Regions from separate parts of the Chryseobacillus diguaensis genome, predicted to be linked through region 1. Evidence: a T-box and tRNA genes for the amino acid it is inferred to sense, from the RefSeq annotation. Region 1 holds a T-box; the other holds one or more tRNA genes.
What was found. The T-box of region 1 lies ahead of serS (serine--tRNA ligase). A T-box ahead of a tRNA ligase gene usually reads a tRNA of that ligase, here a tRNA-Ser.

Region 1 (7,050 bases):
TAATAACTTCCTTGTTGCCCATATAAGGTCTCAAAACTTCAGGAATGACGACACTGCCATCTTCCTGCTGGTAGTTTTCAAGGATGGCTGCAACAGTTCTTCCAAGGGCAAGTCCAGAACCATTTAATGTATGAACAGGCTCCGGCTTCGCTTTTACATCAGGACGGAACCGGATGTTCGCACGGCGCGCCTGGAAAGACTCAAAATTAGAGCAAGAAGAGATTTCACGGTAAGTGCCATAGCTTGGAAGCCAAACTTCAAGATCATATTTTTTCGCGGCAGTAAAACCAAGATCTGCTGTACACATGCTCAAGACCCGGTATGGAAGCTTAAGAAGCTGAAGTACTTTTTCTGCATGGCCTGTAAGTTTTTCAAGCTCAGCATAAGAGTCTTCAGGCTTCACAAATTTCACAAGCTCTACTTTATTGAATTGATGCTGGCGAATCAATCCGCGGGTATCACGGCCTGCTGATCCTGCTTCAGAACGGAAGCAGGCACTGAAAGCGGCATAGCTGATCGGAAGAGAGTCAGCAGAAAGGATTTCATCGCGGTGCAAATTGGTTACAGGAACCTCTGCTGTAGGGATTAAAAAGTAATCTTCATCCGCAATTTTAAAAGCATCCTCTTCAAATTTCGGGAGCTGCCCTGTACCAGTCATGCTCGCTCTGTTAACAATGTAAGGCGGGATAATTTCAGTATATCCATGCTCATCAACATGCAAATCAAGCATAAAATTGAACAGTGCTCTCTCTAGGCGTGCGCCTAAGCCTTTATAGAAAACGAAACGGCTTCCTGTTACTTTACTTGCTCTTTCAAAGTCCAGGATACCAAGATGATCTGCTACGTCCCAGTGTGGTTTGGCATCATAAGAAAATTGCGGAAGCTCTCCCCATTTTCTTACCTCTACATTATCATCCTCTGTTTCCCCAACTGGTACACTCTCATGAGGGATATTCGGAATGGACATGAGCAGGGTTTCCAGGCTTTCTTCTACTGCCCTCAAAACATCATCAAGCTCTTTAATTTTGTCTCCTACTTCACGCATTTCTGCAATCAGGTGATCCGCATCCTGCTTTTCTTTTTTTATCTTGGCGATCTGGCCGGAGACGTCATTACGTTTGCTTTTTAGCTCTTCTGTTTGAAGAATAAGCTCCCTGCGTCTTTTATCCAGATCTTCAAATTTTTCAAAGTCAGTTAAATCTTCGCCTCTGTGCTGCAGTTTGCTTTTAACCTCTTCGAAATTTTGACGCAAAAGTTTAATATCCAGCATGCTTCATCTCTCCTTAATTGTCTTTTGATTTCGCATTCGTAAATTGAAACTCAAATAAAAACAAAAAACTCCCGTCCCTAATGAAAGGGACGAGAGTTAACCCGCGTTGCCACCCTAGTTGAGAACAATCAGTTCTCCAGCTTTAACATGATAACGGCCATGACCGGAAATATCTACTTATGTTTCAATATTTCACTCGAGGATGGATTCACAAGGCCCTTACACCGGTTCCCACCAGCCACCGGCTCTCTAAAGAAAGAACGTCTTGTTACTGCTTCCTGTCAATGCTTTCATTATTTACGTTTCGATATTACATAATTTACTACAAGTTTGGTACAGTTTCAACCGTTTTATACAGCGGATTTTTCCTTTGCTTCCTTCACCATCTCTAAAAACAGTCCTGTCATGCGGTGATCATCCGTTAATTCCGGATGGAAGGAACAGCCAAGAAAATTCCCTTGCCTTGCAGCAACAATACGCCCATTGTGCTTGCAAAGTACTTCAACATTTTCCCCTGCTTCTACAATGTGAGGCGCACGGATAAAGACTCCAACGAAATCCTCGGCAGCACCAGTGATATTCAGTTCTGCTTCGAAGCTTTCGCGCTGGCGTCCAAAAGAATTTCTTTCGACCGTAATATCCATAACTCCCAGATGGGCTTCAGACTGTCCAACGATTGATTTTGCCAGTATGATTAATCCCGCACATGTCCCAAATATCGGTCTGCCGTCTTGAGCAAACTCTTTTAGAGGAGCCATGAATTCGTATTTATCAATTAAACGGCGCATCGTTGTACTTTCTCCGCCAGGGATAATTAAGCCATCAAGCTCTTTCAGCTGAGAGACTTTTTTCACAGCAATTCCTTCTTCACCTGATGCTTCAACAGAACGAATGTGTTCTCTCACAGCCCCTTGAAGAGCTAAAACACCAATTTTCAGCATTTACAAAACTCCTTTTTACCAGCCGCGTTCCTGCATACGGTTTTCCGGAAGCAGTGTAGAAATTTCGATTCCCTTCATAGCTGCTCCCAAGCCTTTTGATAGGCTTGCGATCAATTCATAGTCATCGAAATGAGTTGTTGCTTCCACAATGGAACGGGCAAATTTAGCAGGGTTATCGGATTTGAAAATTCCAGAACCGACAAAAACTCCATCTGCGCCAAGCTGCATCATAAGCGCTGCATCAGCAGGAGTCGCTACTCCGCCTGCAGCAAAGTTTACTACCGGCAATCTTCCTTCACTTCTGATAGAAATCAGAAGTTCATAAGGCGCGCCAAGCAATTTTGCTTCTGTCATCAATTCATCTTCACTCATACCGGCAATTTTGCGGATTTGAGCATTTACTTTTCTCATATGGCGGACAGCTTCAACGATATTGCCTGTTCCTGGTTCGCCTTTTGTCCGAAGCATTGAAGCTCCTTCTGCAATACGGCGCGTTGCTTCTCCAAGATCGCGGCATCCGCATACAAATGGAACCGTGTAATCACGCTTATTGATATGATACTCCTCATCGGCAGGAGTTAATACTTCACTCTCATCAATGTAGTCAACACCCATTGCTTCAAGTATTCTTGCTTCAACGATATGTCCGATACGAGCTTTTGCCATTACCGGAATGCTGACAGCATTCATGACCTCTTCCACAATAGTCGGATCAGCCATACGCGCCACTCCGCCTGCTGCACGAATATCGGCAGGTACTCTCTCAAGTGCCATTACTGCAACAGCACCTGCTTCTTCTGCTATTTTCGCCTGTTCTGCATTAACAACGTCCATAATAACGCCGCCTTTTTGCATTTCAGCCATTCCGCGTTTAACTCGATCAGTTCCTCTATTTGTCATGGAAGATTCCTCCTAATAATAATCTAAAATCATATGTCCTATTTTATCCTATTCAATCTAAAAATCCTATCCTAAAAAAACTTGATTCATAAGAATATTCTTTCCATTTCGGTCTTAAAACTATGATATGAAAAGAATCTCTGCCATTAACAGAGATTCTGTTCCTTATTTAAGGCTCTTTTCTTTAATTTTGTTGCATTTCCCTCTAATTCAGAACAAGAATACAAATTCAAATTTTAAGAAAAGATGGCCCAAAGCATAATACGAATAGCTGCAATCTTTTCGAAATCAGCCTATTTAAACCAGCCTTGTACTCCATGAACTGCACCGTTCCATAGGCCTGCGAAAAATCCGCCTATGCCGCGCATTGCCAGTACAAACCAATTGGCTTTATCAATATTTTCTTTTGTTACAACATCAACCTCACCGCCAGAATTACCTGTCAGGAAACCATAATCTTTTTCGCTGCCTTTGTATTCAAGTCCCATTACTCCAACTTTTTGGCCTTTTTTAACAGGTGCTGTTAATTCGCCTTTATCGTTCAGCAGACGTTTGTCTAAAGTAAGTTTTGGCTGGTAGCTTTCCTTTTCGCCGCGCTTCATTGCAACTATTAAAGGAGCCTTTGTAATGATGGCTGCTTCTTTTTGTTTTCCATCAACAACTGGTAAAGTCGCCTGTTTTTTTAATTGATAGTTTTTAGGATACAGCTGTTCAACTGTAAAGTTATTATACGCATAATCCAGCAATTTTTTTGTTTCTTTAAAACGAGGTTTTTTGATATCGCCAGTACCATCAGTCGCATTCAACACGACAGAAATGACACGCATACCATTTCGTTTTGCTGTTGCTGTAAAACAAGAACCTGCAGAGCTTGTTGAACCTGTTTTTAACCCGTCCACTCCTGGATATTCATAGATCAAGCCCTTTAACATCCAGTTATAGTTCGGCATATCTGTGCCTTCTTTAAACGTTTTTCTCGGGATGCTTGCTGTTTGAATCATTTCAGGATAATCTTTAATCAAACGCTGTGCAAGAAGTGCCATGTCTCTAGCAGACATTGTACTTTGCTCATCAACAGTAGTCCCATCAGGCTGCATGCCCATGAGGTCCCTATTTTCCAAACCAGTTGCATTAACAAATCTGGAATTTTTCAGTCCAAGCTCTTTTGCCTTATCATTCATCATTTTGATGAAGTTAGTTTCTGAGCCAGCTACAACTTCAGCAAGTGCAATTGCTGCCCCATTTGCTGAATAAATTGCCATTGCTTCATAAAGCTCACGAACAGTATAGGAACCATCTTTTCTTAGAGGTACGTTTGACAATTCGCGAATCTGGGAAATCTTGTAGGTGTAATCATCTGGAGTGTATGTTTGATCCCATTTGATTTTTCCTTTATGTATTGCTTCGAGGACAAGATATTCTGTCATGGATTTAGCCATACTTGCTACAGGCAATTGTTCATCAATATTGTTTCCATAAAGAATTTTGCCTGATGATGCTTCAACGAGAATAGAAGCTTTTGCACTAATGCTGATAGGATCAGATGCAGCCGATGCCTGCTTTAGAGGGGTAATAATACTGAAGACTAGAGTGACCATTAAAAGTACTGCCAAATATCGCTTTAAATTCATGATGCTCAAACTGATTACCTCCGTGGGAATTTTCATATCTATCTAGCTATTAAATTGTCTCTGAAACAACAAAATTAATTTTATCATAGTGGAATCAAAAAAAATAGACAGAGTCAGAGACTCTGTCAAAAAGTCGTTTTTTGATCACAACTTGGCTTATCTGGAATAATTCGGTGATTCTTTCGTGATTTGTACATCATGAGGGTGGCTTTCTGTAAGCCCTGCCCCCGTCATACGGATAAACGAAGAATTTTCGCGAAGCTCTTCGAGATTTTTTGTACCGCAGTATCCCATGCCTGATCGAACACCGCCTATTAACTGATAAATAGTCTCGGCAACAGGTCCTTTGTATGCGATCCGGCCCTCGATTCCTTCAGGAACAAACTTTTTATTATCCTCTTGGAAATACCGGTCCTTGCTTCCCTTTTCCATTGCACTGACTGATCCCATTCCTCTGTATACTTTGAAACGGCGTCCTTGGTAGATTTCAGTTTCTCCAGGACTTTCAGTCGTTCCTGCAAGCAGGCTGCCAAGCATAACCACATGTCCTCCTGCTGCAAGTGCTTTTGCTATATCGCCGGAATACTTGATTCCGCCATCAGCAATGATCGGAACTCCATGTTTTCTTGCTTCAGTTGCACAGTCGTAAATCGCCGTAACTTGCGGTACGCCTACCCCGGCAACAACCCTTGTTGTACAGATAGATCCAGGTCCGATTCCTACCTTCACAACATTTGCTCCTGCTTCAATCAGAGCTTTTGTTGCTTCCGCAGTCGCTACGTTTCCTGCAATAATGTTCAGCTTCGGATATGCTCCCCTGATTTTGCTGACCATTTCAAGTACTCCTTTTGAATGGCCATGAGCCGTATCGACCACAATAACATCGACACTTGCTTCAACGAGCTTATCAATACGTACCATTGTATCAGCTGTAACACCTACAGCAGCACCGACAAGCAGCCTTCCGTGTTCATCCTTTGCGGAGTTTGGAAATTCAATGACTTTCTCAATATCTTTAATGGTAATTAACCCTTTAAGAACATTCTGATCATCAACTAGAGGGAGTTTTTCAATTTTATATTGCTGCAGAAGTTCTTCTGCTTCTTCAAGAGTGGTTCCAACAGGAGCAGTAACCAATCCTTCTTTTGTCATAACGTCCGAAATTTTAATGGAGTAATCCTGAATGAAGCGCAAATCACGATTTGTAATAATTCCAACCAGCTGCTGATCATCCTGATTGTTTACAATTGGAACACCGGAAATGCGGTATTTTCCCATTAAGTGCTCTGCATCGAAAACTTGGTGCTCTGGAGTGAGGAAAAATGGGTTCGTAATAACTCCACGCTCTGAGCGTTTTACTTTATCAACCTGTTCAGCCTGCTGTTCGATGGACATGTTCTTATGGATAATACCAAGTCCGCCTTGACGAGCCATCGAAATAGCCATTTGAGCTTCCGTAACAGTATCCATTCCGGCACTGATAATAGGGAGATTCAGCTTTAAAGTAGGAGTCAGTTCTACCTTCAAATCAACATCTCTAGGCAAAACCTGTGACTCTGCGGGGACTAAAAGAACATCATCAAAAGTTAAACCTTCTTTAGTAAATTTATCATTCCACATATAAAATCCCCCTCATTTCGGCAAAATATTATTAGTAGAGTAACAATACCCGCTAGTTACTGTCAAGGAAAGGAAAAATGATTAAATATTTAGAAAAAACTGTCTTTTATATAAATCGTTGTGATTCGTAAAAATTAAAAGTTAACTTCAGTGCAGCTTTTTTAAAATGGGTGCTCTCTGTACGTATATATAATTAAAACTAAGAGCAGCAAATTTTAAACCCTTTAAAATGAAACGTTCGGAGTGATCAATTCATGAATAGTTCCATGCAATGGTCCAAATTCAAGCCTTTTCTTTCAACAGCCACCGTCCAAAAGTGCCTGGAAAGAAATTATGAAAGGCTGGAAATTCCAAAGGCCAGTGAATGCTCTTATCAAAATAGCTACCAGCTAACATATTGCATCATGCATGCGGAAAATTTCTTCCAGCAGGGAACCGGGGCTCCTGTTTCCTTAAAGCCGATCTTGTACTTTTATGGACTGGTTCAGCTAATAAAAGCCAGTATATTGACCATTGATCCTTATTATCCGGAAACCTCTTCTGTTCTCGCGCACGGGGTAAGCACCAGAAAAAGAAAAAAGCAGCAATATCAATTTCTTGAAGATGAAGTCAAAATCCAAAAAAATGGGCTGTATGCTCATGCTTGTTTTAAGCTATTTGATTTAAAAGGGGTAGAAGCCGATAAATT
Region 2 (18,555 bases), on a different contig from region 1:
GGAACTGGCAGACGCACAGGACTTAAAATCCTGCGGTAGGTGACTACCGTACCGGTTCGATTCCGGTCCTCGGCACTTAGACTTAATTTCATATGCGCCCGTAGCTCAATTGGATAGAGCGTTTGACTACGGATCAAAAGGTTAGGGGTTCGACTCCTCTCGGGCGCGCCAATTTATTCTTGTATTACATAAGAATATCGGGAAGTAGCTCAGCTTGGTAGAGCACTTGGTTTGGGACCAAGGGGTCGCAGGTTCGAATCCTGTCTTCCCGACCACTTACATATTAGAATGGGGCCTTAGCTCAGCTGGGAGAGCGCCTGCTTTGCACGCAGGAGGTCAGCGGTTCGATCCCGCTAGGCTCCACCATTCATATTAATACTTAACAATATGGCGGTGTAGCTCAGCTGGCTAGAGCGTACGGTTCATACCCGTGAGGTCGTGGGTTCGACTCCCTCCGCCGCTACCATATTGGACCTTTAGCTCAGTTGGTTAGAGCAGACGGCTCATAACCGTCCGGTCGTAGGTTCGAGTCCTACAAGGTCCACCACTTATACTACTGCCATGGAGGAATACCCAAGTCTGGCTGAAGGGATCGGTCTTGAAAACCGACAGGGGTGTCAAAGCCCGCGGGGGTTCGAATCCCTCTTCCTCCTCCATAATTTTATAAATGCTTAATATTATTGCGGGGTGGAGCAACGAGCGCTGCTTCTGCGAAAAATCTTCGAGTTGTACTCACTGAGCCGCATCTTGCTTTGGCTTCCTTAGGTGAGGACAGTCATGCTCTCTATGTGCATAGAAAAACTAAATACTTATTATTGTCGCGGGGTGGAGCAGTCCGGTAGCTCGTCGGGCTCATAACCCGAAGGTCGCAGGTTCAAATCCTGTCCCCGCAACCAATTGGTCCCGTGGTGTAGCGGTTAACATGCCTGCCTGTCACGCAGGAGATCGCCGGTTCGATCCCGGTCGGGACCGCCATTTATATTTTCTTCTATACATATAAAACTTAATACAATGTAAGAGGGTTTCAATAAGCGATAAGGTCGGGGAAGCGACTGAGTGAGCACCGCAGCGTATAAGTAATACATGAGGATGCGATCGAAGGAGCTGATGAATAGATTCGAAGCTTAGTGGAAGCCGAAACATAATTGATCGGTAGCTCAGTCGGTAGAGCACGTTCGAATAAGCTGCGAAGCGATGCTTCAGCGCACAAATCGAGCTGTTGCTTGGCTAAACATCCTGAGATTTGGGGATTGCCAGCAAGAAGGAACTTAATAGTATCAAACATTTTATATGGCTCGGTAGCTCAGTCGGTAGAGCAATGGACTGAAAATCCATGTGTCGGCGGTTCGATTCCGTCCCGAGCCACCATTATTTTTAAGAATTATGTGGCGGTTGTGGTGAAGTGGTTAACACGCCAGATTGTGGCTCTGGTATTCGTGGGTTCGATTCCCATCAATCGCCCCATTTACACTGCGGGTGTAGTTTAATGGTAAAACCTCAGCCTTCCAAGCTGATGTCGTGGGTTCGATTCCCATCACCCGCTCCAAATATAACCCATATTTATGGGCCTGTAGCTCAGCTGGTTAGAGCGCACGCCTGATAAGCGTGAGGTCGATGGTTCGAGTCCATTCAGGCCCACCATTATTCCGCAGTAGCTCAGTGGTAGAGCTATCGGCTGTTAACCGATCGGTCGCAGGTTCGAGTCCTGCCTGCGGAGCCATTTTTTATTTTTACAGTAATTTACTGGGGAAGTACTCAAGTGGCTGAAGAGGCGCCCCTGCTAAGGGTGTAGGTCGCGTAAGCGGCGCGAGGGTTCAAATCCCTCCTTCTCCGCCAGTCAACCTTTTACATTTCAAGGCCCCTTGGTCAAGCGGTTAAGACACCGCCCTTTCACGGCGGTAACACGGGTTCGAATCCCGTAGGGGTCATATTTATATTATAAGAACCGTTGCTTTTAACAGCAGCGGTTTTTTATTTACTTAAAACCCCCCCATTAAGTTTCGACATAATGTCGAATTCTATGTTATGTTAATATAATCTCTCTCTTTCATTTCTTATCTTTCTCCTCATTCAAAAGCAAACTGAAATTGCTCAAAGCCTTTAAGACTCCTATTTCAATGAAATGCTTTATTTCCAATTCATTATTTCAAAGAAAATTGTTTAAAAATTTTGTTATTAGTTGTGTAAAAATGTGTCAAAAATTAAATATCTTATAAAAGAGGATTTCCGACTTTAGCCTTGAATAAAGTCGATATATACGTCAATTTGTATTGAAAGGGTGAACATGATGATTCTCTTATGCCCAACAGATTTGCAGATACATCTTTTCCACGAAGGAAACTACTTTAACAGCTATGAGCAATTTGGGGCTCATATAAAGGAAGTAGATGGTGTCTGCGGCACAGAGTTTTGTGTTTGGGCTCCGAATGCTAAAGAAGTAAGAGTAGCAGGTGATTTTAATAATTGGAACGGAAAAAGCCATCCGCTCCAGAAAGTAAGTGATCAGGGAATCTGGTCAGGTTTCTTAGAGGAATTAAAAGAAGGAGACCTGTATAAATATGAGATTCTCACTGTTTCAGGGGAGGTATTGCTAAAATCTGATCCGTACGCATTTTTCTCAGAAGAAAGACCTAGCACATCATCCATAGTTTATAACATGGAAGGATATCAATGGAACGACCTGAAATGGAGAAAAAAAAGAACAAAACAAACAATTTTTAACCGTCCTATGTTTATTTATGAACTGCATTTGGGTACTTGGAATAAGAAAGAGGATGGAAGCCTTTATTCATATCAAGAGATGGCTGAGCAGCTAATCCCATATATTAAAGACCATGGCTTTTCTCACATAGAATTACTTCCTTTAGTGGAACATCCCTATGATCGTTCCTGGGGATATCAAGGTACAGGATACTACTCAGCTACAAGCAGGTACGGCACCCCTCATGAATTAATGGCATTCATTGACGAGTGCCACCAAAACGACATAGGAGTGATTATGGATTGGGTTCCAGGACACTTCTGTAAAGATGCACATGGCCTTTATATGTTTGATGGCCAGCCTGCTTATGAGTACTCAAATTACAAAGACAGGGAAAATTTGGTTTGGGGAACTGCTAATTTTGATTTGGGAAAAACAGAAGTGCAAAGTTTTCTTATTTCCAATGCACTTTTTTGGTTGGAATATTTCCACATTGATGGTTTTAGAATAGATGCAGTGGCAAACATGCTCTATTGGCCTAACAACGAGGACTATTTCGAAAATCCTTTCGCCGTAAAATTCCTTCAAAAGCTAAATGAAGTTGTATTTGCTAAAGATCCTGCAACTTTAATGATAGCCGAAGATTCAACCGACTGGCCCTTGGTTACGGGTCCTACATACGACGGAGGGCTTGGTTTCAACTATAAATGGAACATGGGCTGGATGAACGATGTGCTCACTTATATGGAAGCACACCCCCATGAAAGAAAGTACCTTCATAATAAGATAACTTTTTCTCTTGTTTATACATTCAGTGAAAATTTTATTTTGCCTTTATCCCATGATGAAGTGGTTCACGGGAAAAAGTCGCTGCTGAATAAAATGCCTGGCGATTACTGGCAAAAATTCGCTCAGCTCAGACTTCTTTACGGCTACATGATCGCTCATCCTGGAAAAAAACTCCTTTTTATGGGAGGGGAGTTCGGGCAATTTGATGAGTGGAAAGACCTTGAAAAGCTGGATTGGATACTTGATGAGTTCGAAATGCATCAAAAAGTCCGGATATATTTTAAAGAACTGCTCAATATCTATAAAAAACAGCGGCCTCTTTATGAACTGGATCACGAGCCAGAAGGATTTGAATGGATTGATGCCGATAACTCGGAGCAAAGCATTTTTTCTTTTATCCGTAAAGGTTCGACTCCAAACGAACTGCTTATCATCGTGTGCAACTTTACAGCTGAAGTCTATCATGATTATCAAATTGGGGTTCCTATTGATACAAGGTATAAAGAGATCCTGAATAGTGACCATGTAGACTTCGGCGGTTCTGGACAAATCAATAAAAAAGAATTAAAAGCTGTACTAGGAGAAATACATGGTAAAAGCTATTCTATTTCCATGACAATTCCGCCTATGGGCATCAGTATTTTAAGAGCAATTAAAAAGAGAGGGGAAATGAAAAATGAGAAAGAATTGCGTAGCGATGCTCCTGGCAGGGGGAAAAGGTAGCCGTCTAAGCTCTTTAACGAAAAATTTGGCAAAACCGGCTGTTCCTTTTGGAGGAAAATATCGCATCATCGATTTTACACTAAGCAACTGTACCAACTCAGGAATGGATACAGTGGGTGTTTTGACACAGTATCAGCCTCTTGTTCTCCATTCTTACATCGGTATCGGAAGTGCCTGGGATCTTGACCGCAAAAACGGAGGAGTTACCGTATTGCCTCCATACGCAGAATCTTCTGAAGTGAAATGGTATAAAGGTACAGCAAGTGCGATCTATCAAAACCTAAACTATTTGAAACAATACGAGCCTGAATATGTATTGATTTTATCCGGAGATCACATTTATAAAATGGATTACGGCAAAATGCTTGATTATCATATTGAAAAGGATGCTGACGTTTCTATTTCTGTCATTGAGGTTCCTTGGGATGAAGCAAGCCGCTTTGGAATTATGAACACTGATGAAAACATGGATATTCTTGAATTCGAAGAGAAGCCTCAGAATCCAAAAAATAATCTTGCATCTATGGGAATTTACATTTTCAAATATTCCGTTTTGGAAGATTACTTGGAAATGGATGACCGCAACCCATACTCAAGCAATGATTTCGGTAAAGATATCATTCCATTGCTGCTGGAGGAACATAAAAAAGTTGTAGCTTATCCATTTAAAGGTTATTGGAAAGATGTAGGAACGGTTAAAGGGCTCTGGGAAGCAAATATGGATCTTCTAGACTCCAATTCCACTTTGAATCTTTTTGATTATGACTGGAGAGTTTACTCTGTTAACCCGAATCAGCCGCCGCAATTTATTTCGGATTCAGCCGAAGTTACCGAATCCTTTGTTAATGAAGGCTGTATTGTTCATGGTAATGTTTTCAACTCAGTGCTTTTCCAAGGAGTAACAATCGGCAAAAATTCGACGATAAAAAAATCGGTCATTATGCCTTGTGCCACCGTAGGTAAGAACGTCTACATAGAGAACGCGATCGTGCCCGAAGACATGGAAATACCTGATGGTACAGTAATTAAATCCGAAAATGCTGATGAAGTATTGCTTGTTACACAGGAGTATGTAAAACAATCTTTCAGTATTTAATCAAGGCTGTAAATTCATTAATAGAGATGACATGCAGCAAAGTTTTAAAAAAATGAGCCTTAATAAATGATTCGGAAGGTGGAATAGACATGAAGATGAGCATGCTCGGAATTATAGATGCGACGATTCAAAAACCAGAGATTGAAGAATTAACATATAATAGGTCACTTGCCGCTGTCCCATTTGGCGGACGATACAGATTAATCGATTTCATTTTATCCAGTATGGTAAATTCAGGGATAGAAAGTGTCGCTATCTTCCCTAAACACCAATACCGCTCTTTAATGGACCATCTTGGTTCAGGAAAAGAATGGGATTTGAATCGGAAAAGAGACGGTCTGTTTTTCTTTCCATCCCAGAATCTTCATGAAGAATATAATGAGTTTGGCTCATTCCGCCAATTCACTGACCATATCGACTATTTTCATAGAAGCAAACAGGAATATGCTGTTATCACAAGCTGCAACACAATCTGCAACATTGACTATGAGCTTGTTTTAAAGCGCCATATTGATATTGGCTGCGACATTACAGAAATAATGAAGGATGAACAGAGCCTTCAAATGTATATTCTTTCCAGGAAAAAGCTCATGGAACTTATGGAGAGTTATCAAAATAATGGTTACCGTACACTGCAGGAAGCCATTACGAATGGCAGAAACGAAATGAATATTTGCACATATGAACATGAAGGCTACGCTGCTGTTGTGGATTCTATTCAAAGCTATTTTAAAATCAGCATGGAATTGCTAAAGCCAAGAGTATGGAATGAGTTATTCCTTAAGTCAGCGCCAATTCTTACAAAAGTAAAGGATGAGCCGCCAACGCAGTATTATAAAGATTCCTTTGTGAAAAACTCCATGATTGCAAATGGCAGCAGAATTGAAGGCCACGTTGAAAACTGCATTTTCTTCAGAGCTGTTCACATTGAAAAAGGCACTGTGCTAAAAAATTGCATCGTAATGCAAAAAACACATATTGGGCAGGACTGCAAATTAGAAAATGTGATCTTAGATAAAGACGTTAAAATTGGAAATGGGATAGAAATCATTGGAACGGAAGACGCGCCAAAGGTTCTTCAAAAAGGATCAGTTCAGGGAGCTCTGATGAACTCGTGAAAGTCTTATTCGCTGTCTCTGAATGTGTCCCATTTGTAAAGTCCGGGGGATTAGCGGACGTTGCAGGCGCCCTCCCCAAGGAATTGAAACGTCTTGGGGAAGATGTCCGGGTCATAATGCCAAAGTACGGACAAATTTCTGATGAATATAAAAGCGGCATGGAAAAAATCGGAGAGATTACCGTCCATGTCGGCTGGAGAGAACAGTTCTGCGGTATTGAAGTGCTTGAACACGACGGTGTTACCTTCTACTTCCTTGATAATGAGTATTATTTTAAAAGAGATAGTTTATATGGACATTTTGATGATGGAGAACGTTTTGCTTTCTTTTCAAGGGCGGTGCTGGATGTTCTGCCGGTGATTGATTTCAAGCCGGATGCCCTTCATTGCCACGACTGGCATACTGGCATGGCGAATTTCCTTTTGAAGGAGCAATACATGCAGCATGAATTTTACCAGGGAATCAGAACGGTATTTACCATTCATAATTTGCAGTTTCAGGGGATTTTTCCTGAGGAAGTTTTATTTGAGCTCCTGAATCTGGGCTATGAAGCATTTACTGCAGATAAACTTGAATTCTACGGAAACGTGAATTTTATGAAGGCAGCGATTGGTGCTTCTGATGTTATTACTACAGTAAGTCCAACATACAAAGATGAAATCCGGACAGCTTATTACGGCGAACGTCTTGAAGGCCTTCTTGAATATAAAGGAGATTCAGTGGTTGGAATCTTGAACGGGATTGATGCTGATATTTATAATCCTGCAGCTGATTCCAGTCTAAGCGTCCCTTTTGATGCACAATCTCTTGAAGGAAAGAAAGAAAACAAACTTGCGCTGCAAAGAGAGTTTGGTCTGGAAGAGAATCTGGACATTCCAATCATTTCTATGATTACCCGTCTGACAAGCCAAAAAGGCCTTGATCTAGTCAAACGTGTACTGGATGAAATGATGGAAATGAATGTTCAATGGATTATTCTTGGTACAGGCGAAGTGGAATTTGAAAATTATTTTAGGTATATGGAATCCTCCCATTCTGATAAATTTAAAGCATACATAGGTTTTGATGAGAAGCTCGCTCATAGAATTTATGCAGGATCTGATTTGTTTTTGATGCCGTCAAAATTTGAACCATGCGGTCTCGGGCAACTGATAGCTCTCAGGTACGGAACTCTTCCGATCGTGAGAGAAACAGGAGGGTTAAGTGACACGGTGCAATCTTATAACGAAGCAACTGGAGAAGGAAATGGATTCAGCTTTACCAACTTCAATGCACACGATATGAAAAATACGATTGAACGTGCTGTTGCTTTTTATATGGATGAACAGAAACTCTGGGAGAAGCTTGTTAGAAGAGCCATGTCAAAGGATTACAGCTGGAAGCAGTCTGCATTACAATATAATCAGCTGTATGCTGGTTTGATTGCGGGGAGTGGGAGCCGTGTTCTCGAGTAAGGAAACCTTTCAAAGAAGTTTTTTAAAACGCCTTGAAATGATGTATGGTAAAACTTTTAGGGAGTCCACCAGCAGAGATCAGTACAACACGCTCGGACTGATGGTAAGAGAACATATCAGTTCCAATTGGATAAAGACGAACGAAATGAACAGAACGGCAAATAATAAGCAAGTTTACTATTTTTCCATTGAATTTCTTCTTGGCAGAATGCTTGGACAGAATTTAATTAATCTTGGTATCAGGGAAGTAGTCCAGGAAGGATTGGGAGAGCTTGGTATTCAGCTGAGTGAGATTGAAGAAGCAGAATCTGATGCGGGTCTTGGAAACGGAGGATTGGGGCGGCTTGCCGCCTGTTTCCTTGACTCCATGGCTTCTCTCGATTTGCCTGGTAATGGATGCGGCATTCGTTATAAACACGGCCTGTTTGATCAAAAAATTGTCGATGGATATCAGGTAGAATACCCTGAACAATGGCTTCGCCATGGGAATGTTTGGGAGGTAAGAAAGCCGGATCAATCAGTTGAAGTTGCTTTCTGGGGATATATTGATGTAAGGGAAGAAGCTGGCCGCACACAATTCAGGCATGTTCATTCCGAAAACATTAGTGCAGTGCCTTATGATATGCCAGTAATCGGTTATCTTAACCAAACGGTGAACACATTGAGGCTATGGAGTGCAGAGCCATCTCACACCACTTCTCCTACGACAGATTTGATTAAGTATAAACGTGATACAGAAGCAGTATCGGAATATCTTTATCCTGATGATACTCACGACGAAGGAAAGCTCCTTCGGTTAAAGCAGCAATATTTTTTAGTTTCTGCAAGTCTTCAGAACATTATCTCTTCACACCGTGATAACAAAGGCAGTGTCAGGGATTTCCACGAACACGTTGCCATTCATGTAAATGACACTCATCCTGTACTGGCTATACCGGAGCTTATGAGAATCCTGCTTGACCAGGAAGGCATGGGCTGGGATGAAGCATGGCATATAACTACTCACACTTTTTCTTATACCAATCACACTACCCTTTCAGAAGCACTTGAAAAATGGCCTGTCTATTTATTTAAAGCGCTGCTCCCCCGAATTTTCATGATTATTGAAGAAATAAACAAACGCTTTTGCGAAGCATTATGGAACCGATACCCTGGAGATTGGGGCAGAATTGAGCAAATGGCCATAATTGCCCACGATGTTGTAAAGATGGCTCACCTGGCCATTGCAGGAAGCCACAGCACCAATGGAGTTGCAAAGATTCATTCCGAAATTTTAAAGCATCGTGAAATGAAGCTGTTTTATGATTTTGAGCCCGAAAAATTTAACAATAAAACGAATGGAATTACTCACAGAAGATGGCTTTTGAAAGCAAACCCAGAGCTCTCAGGACTTATTACAGAGGCAGCGGGTGACAGCTGGATCAGAAATCCTGTTCAATTGTCTGAGCTTACAAGATTTGCTTATGATCCCGCTTTCAAAGAGAAGCTGTCAGCTGTAAAACATACACGCAAACAAATATTAGCGGATAAAATTTTTAAACAAACAGGTTTAAAAATTGACGAAACCTCTATATTTGATGTCCAGGTAAAAAGGCTTCATGCATACAAACGGCAGCTGCTGAATGTGCTTCATATTATGTATCTTGCGAATCGCCTTAAGGAGGATTCCAATTTCAGTATTTATCCAAGAACCTTTATTTTCGGTGCAAAAGCTTTCCCAGGTTATTATTATGCAAAAAAAATCATTAAACTTATTAACTCTCTTGCTGATAAAGTAAATAATGATCCAAAACTGTCAAAAATGATGAAGGTCGTCTTTATGGAAAACTACCGGGTTTCTCTTGCTGAATATATTTTTCCGGCAGCAGATGTAAGTGAACAAATATCCACAGCGAGCAAGGAAGCTTCAGGGACCGGTAATATGAAGTTTATGATGAATGGTGCTCTTACAATAGGAACGCTTGATGGCGCCAATATTGAAATTCTTGAGGCAGTCGGGAAAGAAAATATCTTTACCTTTGGTCTTACCGCTGAAGAGGTATTGAACTACTATGAAAACGGCGGCTATCGGGCAGCTGAGTACTATCATCATGATATCCGTCTTCGCCAGGTCATTGATCAGCTGATGAACAGTTATTTTCACGAGACAGAAGGCGAATTCGAGCCTGTTTTTGATTCATTGCTGACCCATAATGATGAATATTTTGTCCTTCGTGATTTCTCTTCCTATGCTGAAGCACATGAGCGGGTTGAAGCAGCCTATATTGAAAAGGACAAATGGCTTGAAAAGTCCATTATGAATATTGCTTTATCAGGCGGCTTTTCAAGCGACCGAACTATTAAGGAATATGCAGATGATATTTGGAAGATCCATCCGATTTCAATTTATTCCTAAAAGGCTCTCTAGAGAGTCTTTTTTTGTGCTCTGCTTTTTTTATTCTTCAGGAAGTTCTTCAATAGCTTCAAGGTACGTATACATACTGTGATTATTTTTGATGGAACCCTTTTGGATGGAAAAGAGAAAAAGGCGCGGCAAATGCCTATAGGTAAAGACCGTGTTCGTGTAAGGGTTTTTAATACGTGAAGGAGGAAGCAGAGGGACTAGATCGCTTAAATTGACAAAACGAAGATATTGAATAGCTGTTTGCTGAAAAACGTTAACAAACGACTGATCGCCGACTCTTGGGCCGCCAAATGTATACATAAGAGGGGAGGGGAAATCGGTATTTTCATAGACATCAAGAGCGCAAAGGGTCGCAAGGGCAGCTCCAAGACTATGACCGGTTATCAGAAGCTGTTTATGAGAGGGAACTGCTTTAAGAGCTTCCATAACTGTCTCTCGGCAGGATTCATAAATGGAGAGAAATCCTTTATGCACTTTTCCTGCATCTGCATAGGGATAGACGGTTTGGCCAATATTTGCATCTGCTATCCAATCAGGGTCGGATTGCGTCCCTCTAAATGAAATAACGGCACATTGATCCGATTCCAAAATAAAACCAAACCATTCTTCTTCATATATGGAGAGGGCTTTAAAGGAAAGTACCACCTGAAAGCCTTCTGGGATTGTAAAAAGTCCGTTCTGATGAAATTGCTCATAGGTCAGTATACTGCACTCAGCAAGGAATACCGCAATATCTTTTCTTACAGTGCCTTTCATTTTCACGTCATTTTCCTCCTGTTTAGGACTGTTGTATAACCAATCTATGAACAGAAGAGTAAATGGGTGAATGCCCTTATTAACCGAAGTTTTTCCATGTAAAGTCTACCGATAATATACCTGCAGCTTCTTCGGAAAGCTGCCAAGACTGCTCTGATGCAGCTTTAGGATTACGGAAGCAGACGAGATTTTTATGGTATCCGAAAGCCCGGCACACAGACGGCCTGGCCGAATGGACGCCGCATTTATCAGAAGTGAGATCGTAGAAGATACAAGTTCCATGGTATCGCTGCTGGTTTTTGAGCTCAAGGCGTTTTTTTGCTGGCATTGATTTAATTTTCTTTTTTAACTTTGAAAGTTCCTTTTCTGTTACTGGAACGGGTCCGCAACAAAGACCTTTGCATCCTTGGCAGGGTAAGCTTTCCATACAAAATCCTCCTGTAATAAATGGATGAAATCCTTTCTCTAGTAACCAATGAAGCTATTATTTTAAACCATAATGTGGAAACTGTAAATTACAAATTTGAAAAAGGAACTGCTCTTTTAAGACAGCCCCTTTTCTGATAAATTTTATATGCAAAGATTGTTGCTATTCGTACTAACCTTGAACAGGTATTAAGACTTACTTCGTGGCATCTTTCCTTAAAATTCACAAGGTATATTGGTTCGCAATCATCTAATATAGATGAGAAAGCAACAAAGTTTAAGAAAAGAGCCTTAATAAAAGGGCAATATTATAAACCTCAGTGCTTCATAAACAATTAATTATCGCCGTCAAACAGCCTGCCAATGCCGCCAAGAATGCTTCCTTCATCTCTTGATTGTCCAAAATGGCCTGGAGCACTTGCCATTACCCGGTCTGCCAGCCTGCTGAACGGAAGGCTTTGCACCCAAACGCTGCCAGGGCCTTTCACTGTAGCAAAGAATAGTCCTTCGCCTCCGAAGAAGGCAGATTTTACTTTACCTACATATTCAATACCATAATCAACATCTTTTGTCATCGCAACGAGGCAGCCAGTATCTATTCGAAGCGTTTCACCAGGTGTCAGGTCAATTTTACGGATCGTTCCGCCTGCATGCAGGAAAGCAAGTCCGTCTCCTTCAAGCTTTTGCATTATAAAGCCTTCCCCGCCGAAGAAGCCTGTGCCAAGCTTTTTCTGAAAATCAATTCCGACCGTTACCCCTTTGGCAGCACATAAAAAGGCATCCTTTTGACAAACCACCTTTCCTCCCATCTGAGTCAGATCAATTGGAATGACTTTCCCAGGATATGGCGCTGCAAAAGAGACATGTTTTTTTCCTGCAAATTTGTTTGTAAATACAGTCATGAACAAGCTTTCGCCTGTTAAAACCCGTTTGCCGGCCCCGACAAGCTTACCGAGAAAGCCACCCTGATTGCCGCCATCGCCAAAGATGGTTTCCATATCTATGCCGTCTTCCATCATCATCATACCGCCTGCTTCCGCAATTACACTTTCTTCAGGATCAAGCTCAATTTCAACATACTGCATATCATCGCCATAAATTTTGTAGGCAATTTCATGTGCATTCATTTTAGGTCCCCCTCAAGTTTATCTTTATTTGTAGTATTCGCTGAATGGAAACAAACATTCGTACAAGCTCTTATCACGCATTCAGCCAAGCTTCGGGGCTTCTTTTCTTAAAGAATATTACCTTCCCGATGGTTTGTTAACCGTAATATAAGGTCATGGGCAACAAAGTTTAAGAAAAGAGCCTTATACATTGTCTCCAATTGTTCAGCAGATATATTTAATATATATTATTTTAACGGTATTTGGTATGGTCGAATAAATACAATATTCTGGAAAAGGGGAGCGAGTGTCTGGGAATGGAATATAAAGGTTCAGCAGTTTATGATAATAATGAGTTTTTTGAGCGGTATATGGAGCGCAGGCATCGTCCGGAAAGTCCTAACATCATTATGGAAAACCCTTTGCTAAGGGAGATGCTGGGTAAGATAGACGGGAAGGCTCTTCTCGATTTAGGATGCGGGGATGCTTCCCTTGGATTGGAATTGCTTGAAGAATGTCATTCCTATACAGGAGTCGACGGGTCGAAAAACATGTGTGAAAGAGCAGGAGAAAAAATAAAAGGCAGGAATGGAAATATTATCCATCAATCGATGGAGAATTATGGGTTTCCTTCGAATTCTTTTGACATTGTTGTCTCCCAATTAGCACTTCATTACGTTGAAAAAATAGACCGCATTATTGATAAAGTATATGATTGCCTTTCAAACGGAGGAAAGTTTGTGTTTAGCGTTCAGCACCCTTTGCTTACTTCTTCTTCTAAAAGCCTCGAAGCATCCGGCAAGAGGTTAGATTGGATTGTAGATGATTATTTTCAGAGCGGGAAAAGAATAGAGCCATGGATTGGGGAAGTGGTTGTAAAATACCATCGCACAGTGGAAGACTATTTTGGGCTATTAACAGGAGCTGGCTTTACTGTGAAGGAATTGCGGGAGGGAAAGCCTGTAAAAGAATATTTTGAGAACAAAAACGAATACGAAAGAAGGATGCGAATTCCGTTATTTTTAATTTTTTCCTGTGAAAAAAATAGATAAGAGAGCCAGCCTTATTTCTGGCTCTCTCAATTAAAACAAGTCGAAAATCCTGTCCACAAAAGATAAGGAACCAGCAAAATAGCAGAAATCCAGCTGATCTTACTTGCCATAATAATTACTAAGAGAGCGGTAATAACTACAGGATTTTCATCAATCCCTTTTCTCGTAATCCTCTGTATACGGATCCTTCTCATAAGCAGGCAGGTCGCCAAACTCAGTCATGATTCCTTCCTCGTCAAGCTCTGATTCATATTTTTCATGAAGCTCACTTGGATAAACAGTAACATTTTTTCCGGAAATATCTGTTCCAATGTAGTTTTCAAGGTCCTCAACATATCCAATCGGTTCATCGGATTCAATATACATATCATCATATCTTTCAGGAGGATATTCAAAATCAGATGGGCTTTCAGAGGTACCGAATTCAGCAACCTCTTGAAAAGTATCTTCTGCGTCATATGCCACAGACTCGTCGCGATCATCGAAATCAAATTGCCCGAATGGCGGCTTGAGCACGGATTCTTCAATTGGCCTGTCATGAGAAACAGTTTGGTTAGGGGAATGGTCTTTACAAGTAACAGCTGTTGGAAGTGCTGAAAGACGTTCCACTGAAATTGGCTTGCCGCATACTTCACATATCCCATAACTTCCCTCATTTAATGCTTTAAGTGCATGATCTATATCATGAAGCTCCTCTTCAGATAACTCGTTCAGGGCCAGATCTTTTTCTCTTTCGAACAGTTCTGTTGCCTCGTCACCAGGATGGTTGTCATAGCTTGATAATTCACCTGTCGATTCATGGGCGTGACCATTCTCCAAACCATAATGGCCGTTCTCATTAAAACGCGCAATTAGTTCATTTTTTGCTGTAACGAGCTGTGAACGGAAATTGTCCAGCTGTTCGGGTGTCAGCATTTCTACCCTCTCCTCGCAATAATTTTTTCCTTACATTATTATGAGCATTCCGAGAGTGATTCATGAGTTGAAATAATTGGACTGTTGAACTTTGTTGCTTTTTAAAAATAAATATCTTAAAGATGCCAAGAAGCAAGACAAAATGCGTGATAAAGGGATTTGCGAATAGCAACAATCTATGGAAAAAACAGCCATTAAAAAAGATACGGACACAAGTCCGTATCAGATCAGATAGCTTAAAAACAGTCCAATTGCCAAAAGGAAGCCGAACTGAGTATTTGTCTGTGCTGTTGCTTTCATAGCAGGCATCATTTCGATCGGCATTTCTTTTCCGATAAATGCTTTAACAGCAAAAATGGATTTAGGAAGACTTAGGAAGACAAGCAAGCTCCATATAGGTGCAATATCCAGAAGGATGAAAGAAATAATAAGCAAATAAGAAAGGATAAAAATAAATGCCAGAAACTTTACTGCTCTTCTTTTTCCCATAAGGATAGCCAATGTCTTTCTTCCATTTAATTTGTCTCCATCAAGATCTCTTATGTTGTTAGCGAGATTGATCGCACCGATCAGCAGTGAAACAGGAATAGAAATAAGAAAGGAATTAAGTGTAATGGTTTCAGTTTGGATGAAGAAAGAAATGAGTACTATTACAACTCCCATTAAAAAACCGGCCGTCAGCTCTCCAAAAGGTGTATATGCAATCGGTCTGGGTCCTCCAGAATATAAGTAGCCTGCTGCCATGCAAAGAGTACCTATTAATGCAATCCACCAGTTTGACGCAAAACAAATGTAAACACCCAGCAAAGTCGAAATGCCAAAGAACGTAAACGCAAGATTCAATACGATTGAAGGCTTTACTCCGTTTCGGACAATTGCCCCTCCAATTCCGACAGAATCTTTGTTATCAAGACCTCTTTTAAAATCAAAGTATTCATTAAACATGTTCGTTGCGGCCTGTATCAAAATAGATGCAAACAGCATGGCAAGAAAGAGCCATATATGAAATGAATGTACCTTTAATGCCATGACTGTACCGAGCGTAACGGGGATAAAAGCTGCTGTCAGTGTATGAGGGCGAAGCAGCATCCACCATACTTTCCAATTTTTATCAGACCCGCTAGGATTAGCATCAGGTGTATGTGTATCAGGATGCATAGTTTTCTCTCCTTTAATACCTAATAAAAAAAATGATTCTTTTGTATAACGATCAAATACAAATGAGTCTTAACTCCATTTTAAAAAAAGCAAACGGACCCAACAATAGTGTAGGGAAAAGTAAGCCTTGTGTCAATCCTTGAGGATAATAGCTTTTCTTGCTCTTTCCAATAATTCCAGCAAGTTTTTGAGACGCATTAATTTCTAAATGAAGATAAAATCTATATAATGAGGTTAAAAGCAGTCAAGCTGAGCCAATCTGCAACTATTGACACGCTAATTTCAAAGATGTATGTTTAAAAAAGTGAGTTTACGGATTTGGGGGGTAATTTAGGTGATTACTACGCTGCAGGACACGTTTAAGCGAACCATATTATCTGCTTTGGATATGGCAGTTAAAACAGGAAACCCTGTGATCGTCAGCCATGTCTCTAAGTTGGATTCAATGGGCCCCCTTGAGTTCTTTACATTCGGAAAGGAAATGTCTCCGGGAGAAAGGTTTTTCTGGATGTCACCAAATGGAAGACAGTCATTCGCAGGATTGGGCAATGAACTTGTCATTACATCCGAAGATAAAACGAACGCAAGGTTTCAGGAAGTTGAAAAGGAATGGAAGCGCTTTAAAAAAGTTGTATTCTATCAGGAAGCCAATGATCAGGATCAGGCTTTCGGACCGCTTTTATTAGGAGGATTCTCATTTGATCCTTTTAAAAATGATGAAGCGAAATGGAAAGACTTTAAAGAAGCGCGTTTTATTTTGCCTTCCTGTATGCTTTCAAAAACAGATAAAGGTGTATTTTTAACGATAAATAAGGTTATTCAAAGTTATGATCCTGTTGAACGATGTCTGGAATATTTCCAGAAATTCCAGACTGTAAGAATAAAAAAACACGCAGCTGAATGGAAAGAAAAAAACCCGCAGCAACTTTCTTTTGCTGAACATCATAAATCAGAATGGATGCAATCCATCAAAAAAGCAACAGATTCCATTAAAGCAGGAAAACTTGATAAAGTTGTCCTTGCAAGGGATATTACGCTGACTTTTAATGATCAGCTTCAAGCAGAGCAAGTTCTTCAAACACTGATTAATGAACAGAAAACTTCCTATATCTTTGCAGTTGAAAACGGTGAGAGCTGTTTCCTTGGAGCTACACCGGAAAGACTTGTCAAACTGGAGGGACAGAAGGTGCTTTCAACTTGTTTGGCCGGCTCCATAAAAAGGGGACAAACTGATGAGGAAGATATATTACTAGGCGAAACACTCCTTCATGACCAAAAAAATCTTGAAGAGCATGATTATGTTGTTCAAATGATTAAAGGAGCTTTGAAGGACTGCTGTGATGAAGTTCAAATTCCGCAGGAACCTGGCCTGTATAAAACTAAAAATATACAGCATCTGTTTACACCTGTTGAAGGAACCTTAAAAAAAGGCTGCTCTTTTTTGAGCATCGTTGAAACACTTCATCCAACACCAGCTCTTGGGGGATTGCCTAAAGAAAAAGCTGTTGAAATGATTCGAGAAATTGAACCAATGGACAGAGGCTGGTACGCAGGTCCCGTTGGATGGTTTGACGGTGAAGATAATGGAGAGTTTGCAGTTGCGATAAGGTCCGCCCTGTTAAGGGGAAAAGAAGCTGACCTATATGCAGGATGCGGGATTGTAAAGGACTCAGAACCCGAATCGGAGTATGCTGAAACGATGATAAAGCTAAAACCTATGTTATCAGCGTTAGGAGGGGATTTACATGAAATCTGACCAGTTAACAGCTTATACTGCGGGATTTGTAGATGAGCTGTTTAAACAAGGGATAACAGATGCTGTCGTGAGCCCCGGGTCAAGGTCCACTCCGATGGCGATTTTGCTCTCGGAGCACCCAAATATTAAAGTTCATTTGCAAATAGATGAGCGTTCTGCTGGCTTTTATGCCCTTGGACTTGCCAAAGCTAAAAAAAATGCGGTGGCGCTCCTTTGCACCTCGGGCACGGCAGCAGCCAACTACTTCCCTGCTATTATTGAAGCCCATTACAGCCACGTGCCTCTTATTGTCTTAACAGCCGATAGGCCGCATGAATTGAGGGACTCAGGGGCTCCGCAAGCAATAGATCAAATCCATATATATGGAAAATATGTCAAGTGGTTTGCTGATGCAGCCCTTCCGGAAAGCAGTATTTCTATGAGGCAATATGCTAGAACTCTTGCTGGCCGTGCAGCTGGATACAGTACTGGAGTGCCGATGGGCCCTGTTCATTTGAATTTCCCATTTCGCGAGCCGCTTTTGCCTGACCTTGAGCTCGAAAATTTATGGGAAAATGATTGGGAGCGAAAGAGACATGTTGTAAGGACATCTTCATTGCCAGCCATTTCAGCAATTGAGGCTGACCGGATTGCCAAAGTAATTCGGCAGGCTGAAAAAGGCCTGATTGTTTGCGGTGACGTACAAAGTGAAGAATTTCACAAACACATCCTTCCTTTTGCGGAAAAATGTCAATTTCCTATATTGGCTGATCCGCTTTCCAATTTAAGGACAGGCGGTCACAATAAGGACCAAATAATTGAATATTATGATTCGATCCTGAAAGATGATGAACTAAACAAGCATTTTAAGCCTGATTTGGTCATTCGATTTGGTGCCATGCCTGTTTCAAAGCCTCTCTTTCTGCAGTTGAGAGACCATCCTGAAATTGTTCAGCTGATTATTGACAGAGAAGGTGAGTGGAGAGATCCATCTCTTGCTGCTTCGGAAATTATTGCAGCTGACGAAGGATTATTTTGCAGTACCGTGATGGAATTTTTATTGGAGTCTGAAGTTGCTGGCAATGAGTGGCTCTCTGATTGGAAGAGAGCAAACCATGTATT

Region 2: it has a tRNA-Ser gene. The T-box ahead of serS (serine--tRNA ligase) is inferred to sense a tRNA for this amino acid. The anticodon was not compared.

Annotation. Positions count from the first base shown of each region.
Region 1 covers NZ_JBMKNV010000025.1:10,553-17,602, forward strand. Annotated here, with positions in the region: gene serS (serine--tRNA ligase) at 1-1,270, opposite strand, end outside; T-box leader at 1,353-1,564, opposite strand; gene pdxT (pyridoxal 5'-phosphate synthase glutaminase subunit PdxT) at 1,621-2,211, opposite strand; gene pdxS (pyridoxal 5'-phosphate synthase lyase subunit PdxS) at 2,227-3,111, opposite strand; gene ACOT8F_RS20625 (D-alanyl-D-alanine carboxypeptidase family protein) at 3,405-4,751, opposite strand; gene guaB (IMP dehydrogenase) at 4,899-6,362, opposite strand; gene ACOT8F_RS20635 (YaaC family protein) at 6,617-7,050, shown strand, end outside.
Region 2 covers NZ_JBMKNV010000020.1:22,109-40,663, reverse strand. Annotated here, with positions in the region: tRNA gene ACOT8F_RS19920 (tRNA-Leu) at 1-75, shown strand, start outside; tRNA gene ACOT8F_RS19915 (tRNA-Arg) at 95-171, shown strand; tRNA gene ACOT8F_RS19910 (tRNA-Pro) at 199-275, shown strand; tRNA gene ACOT8F_RS19905 (tRNA-Ala) at 291-366, shown strand; tRNA gene ACOT8F_RS19900 (tRNA-Met) at 390-466, shown strand; tRNA gene ACOT8F_RS19895 (tRNA-Ile) at 471-547, shown strand; tRNA gene ACOT8F_RS19890 (tRNA-Ser) at 564-656, shown strand; tRNA gene ACOT8F_RS19885 (tRNA-Met) at 820-896, shown strand; tRNA gene ACOT8F_RS19880 (tRNA-Asp) at 900-975, shown strand; tRNA gene ACOT8F_RS19875 (tRNA-Phe) at 1,293-1,368, shown strand; tRNA gene ACOT8F_RS19870 (tRNA-His) at 1,389-1,464, shown strand; tRNA gene ACOT8F_RS19865 (tRNA-Gly) at 1,473-1,546, shown strand; tRNA gene ACOT8F_RS19860 (tRNA-Ile) at 1,565-1,641, shown strand; tRNA gene ACOT8F_RS19855 (tRNA-Asn) at 1,646-1,720, shown strand; tRNA gene ACOT8F_RS19850 (tRNA-Ser) at 1,746-1,836, shown strand; tRNA gene ACOT8F_RS19845 (tRNA-Glu) at 1,857-1,928, shown strand; gene glgB (1,4-alpha-glucan branching enzyme) at 2,288-4,213, shown strand; gene ACOT8F_RS19835 (glucose-1-phosphate adenylyltransferase) at 4,167-5,309, shown strand; gene ACOT8F_RS19830 (GlgC family sugar phosphate nucleotidyltransferase) at 5,399-6,427, shown strand; gene glgA (glycogen synthase GlgA) at 6,424-7,881, shown strand; gene ACOT8F_RS19820 (glycogen/starch/alpha-glucan phosphorylase) at 7,868-10,276, shown strand; gene ACOT8F_RS19815 (lipase family protein) at 10,316-11,041, opposite strand; gene ACOT8F_RS19810 (YkgJ family cysteine cluster protein) at 11,121-11,468, opposite strand; gene ACOT8F_RS19805 (TIGR00266 family protein) at 11,803-12,594, opposite strand; gene ACOT8F_RS19800 (class I SAM-dependent DNA methyltransferase) at 12,891-13,625, shown strand; gene ACOT8F_RS19795 (tryptophan-rich sensory protein) at 13,652-13,819, opposite strand; gene ACOT8F_RS19790 (TraR/DksA C4-type zinc finger protein) at 13,776-14,540, opposite strand; gene ACOT8F_RS19785 (1,4-dihydroxy-2-naphthoate polyprenyltransferase) at 14,763-15,698, opposite strand; gene ACOT8F_RS19780 (isochorismate synthase) at 16,033-17,454, shown strand; gene menD (2-succinyl-5-enolpyruvyl-6-hydroxy-3-cyclohexene-1-carboxylic-acid synthase) at 17,444-18,555, shown strand, end outside.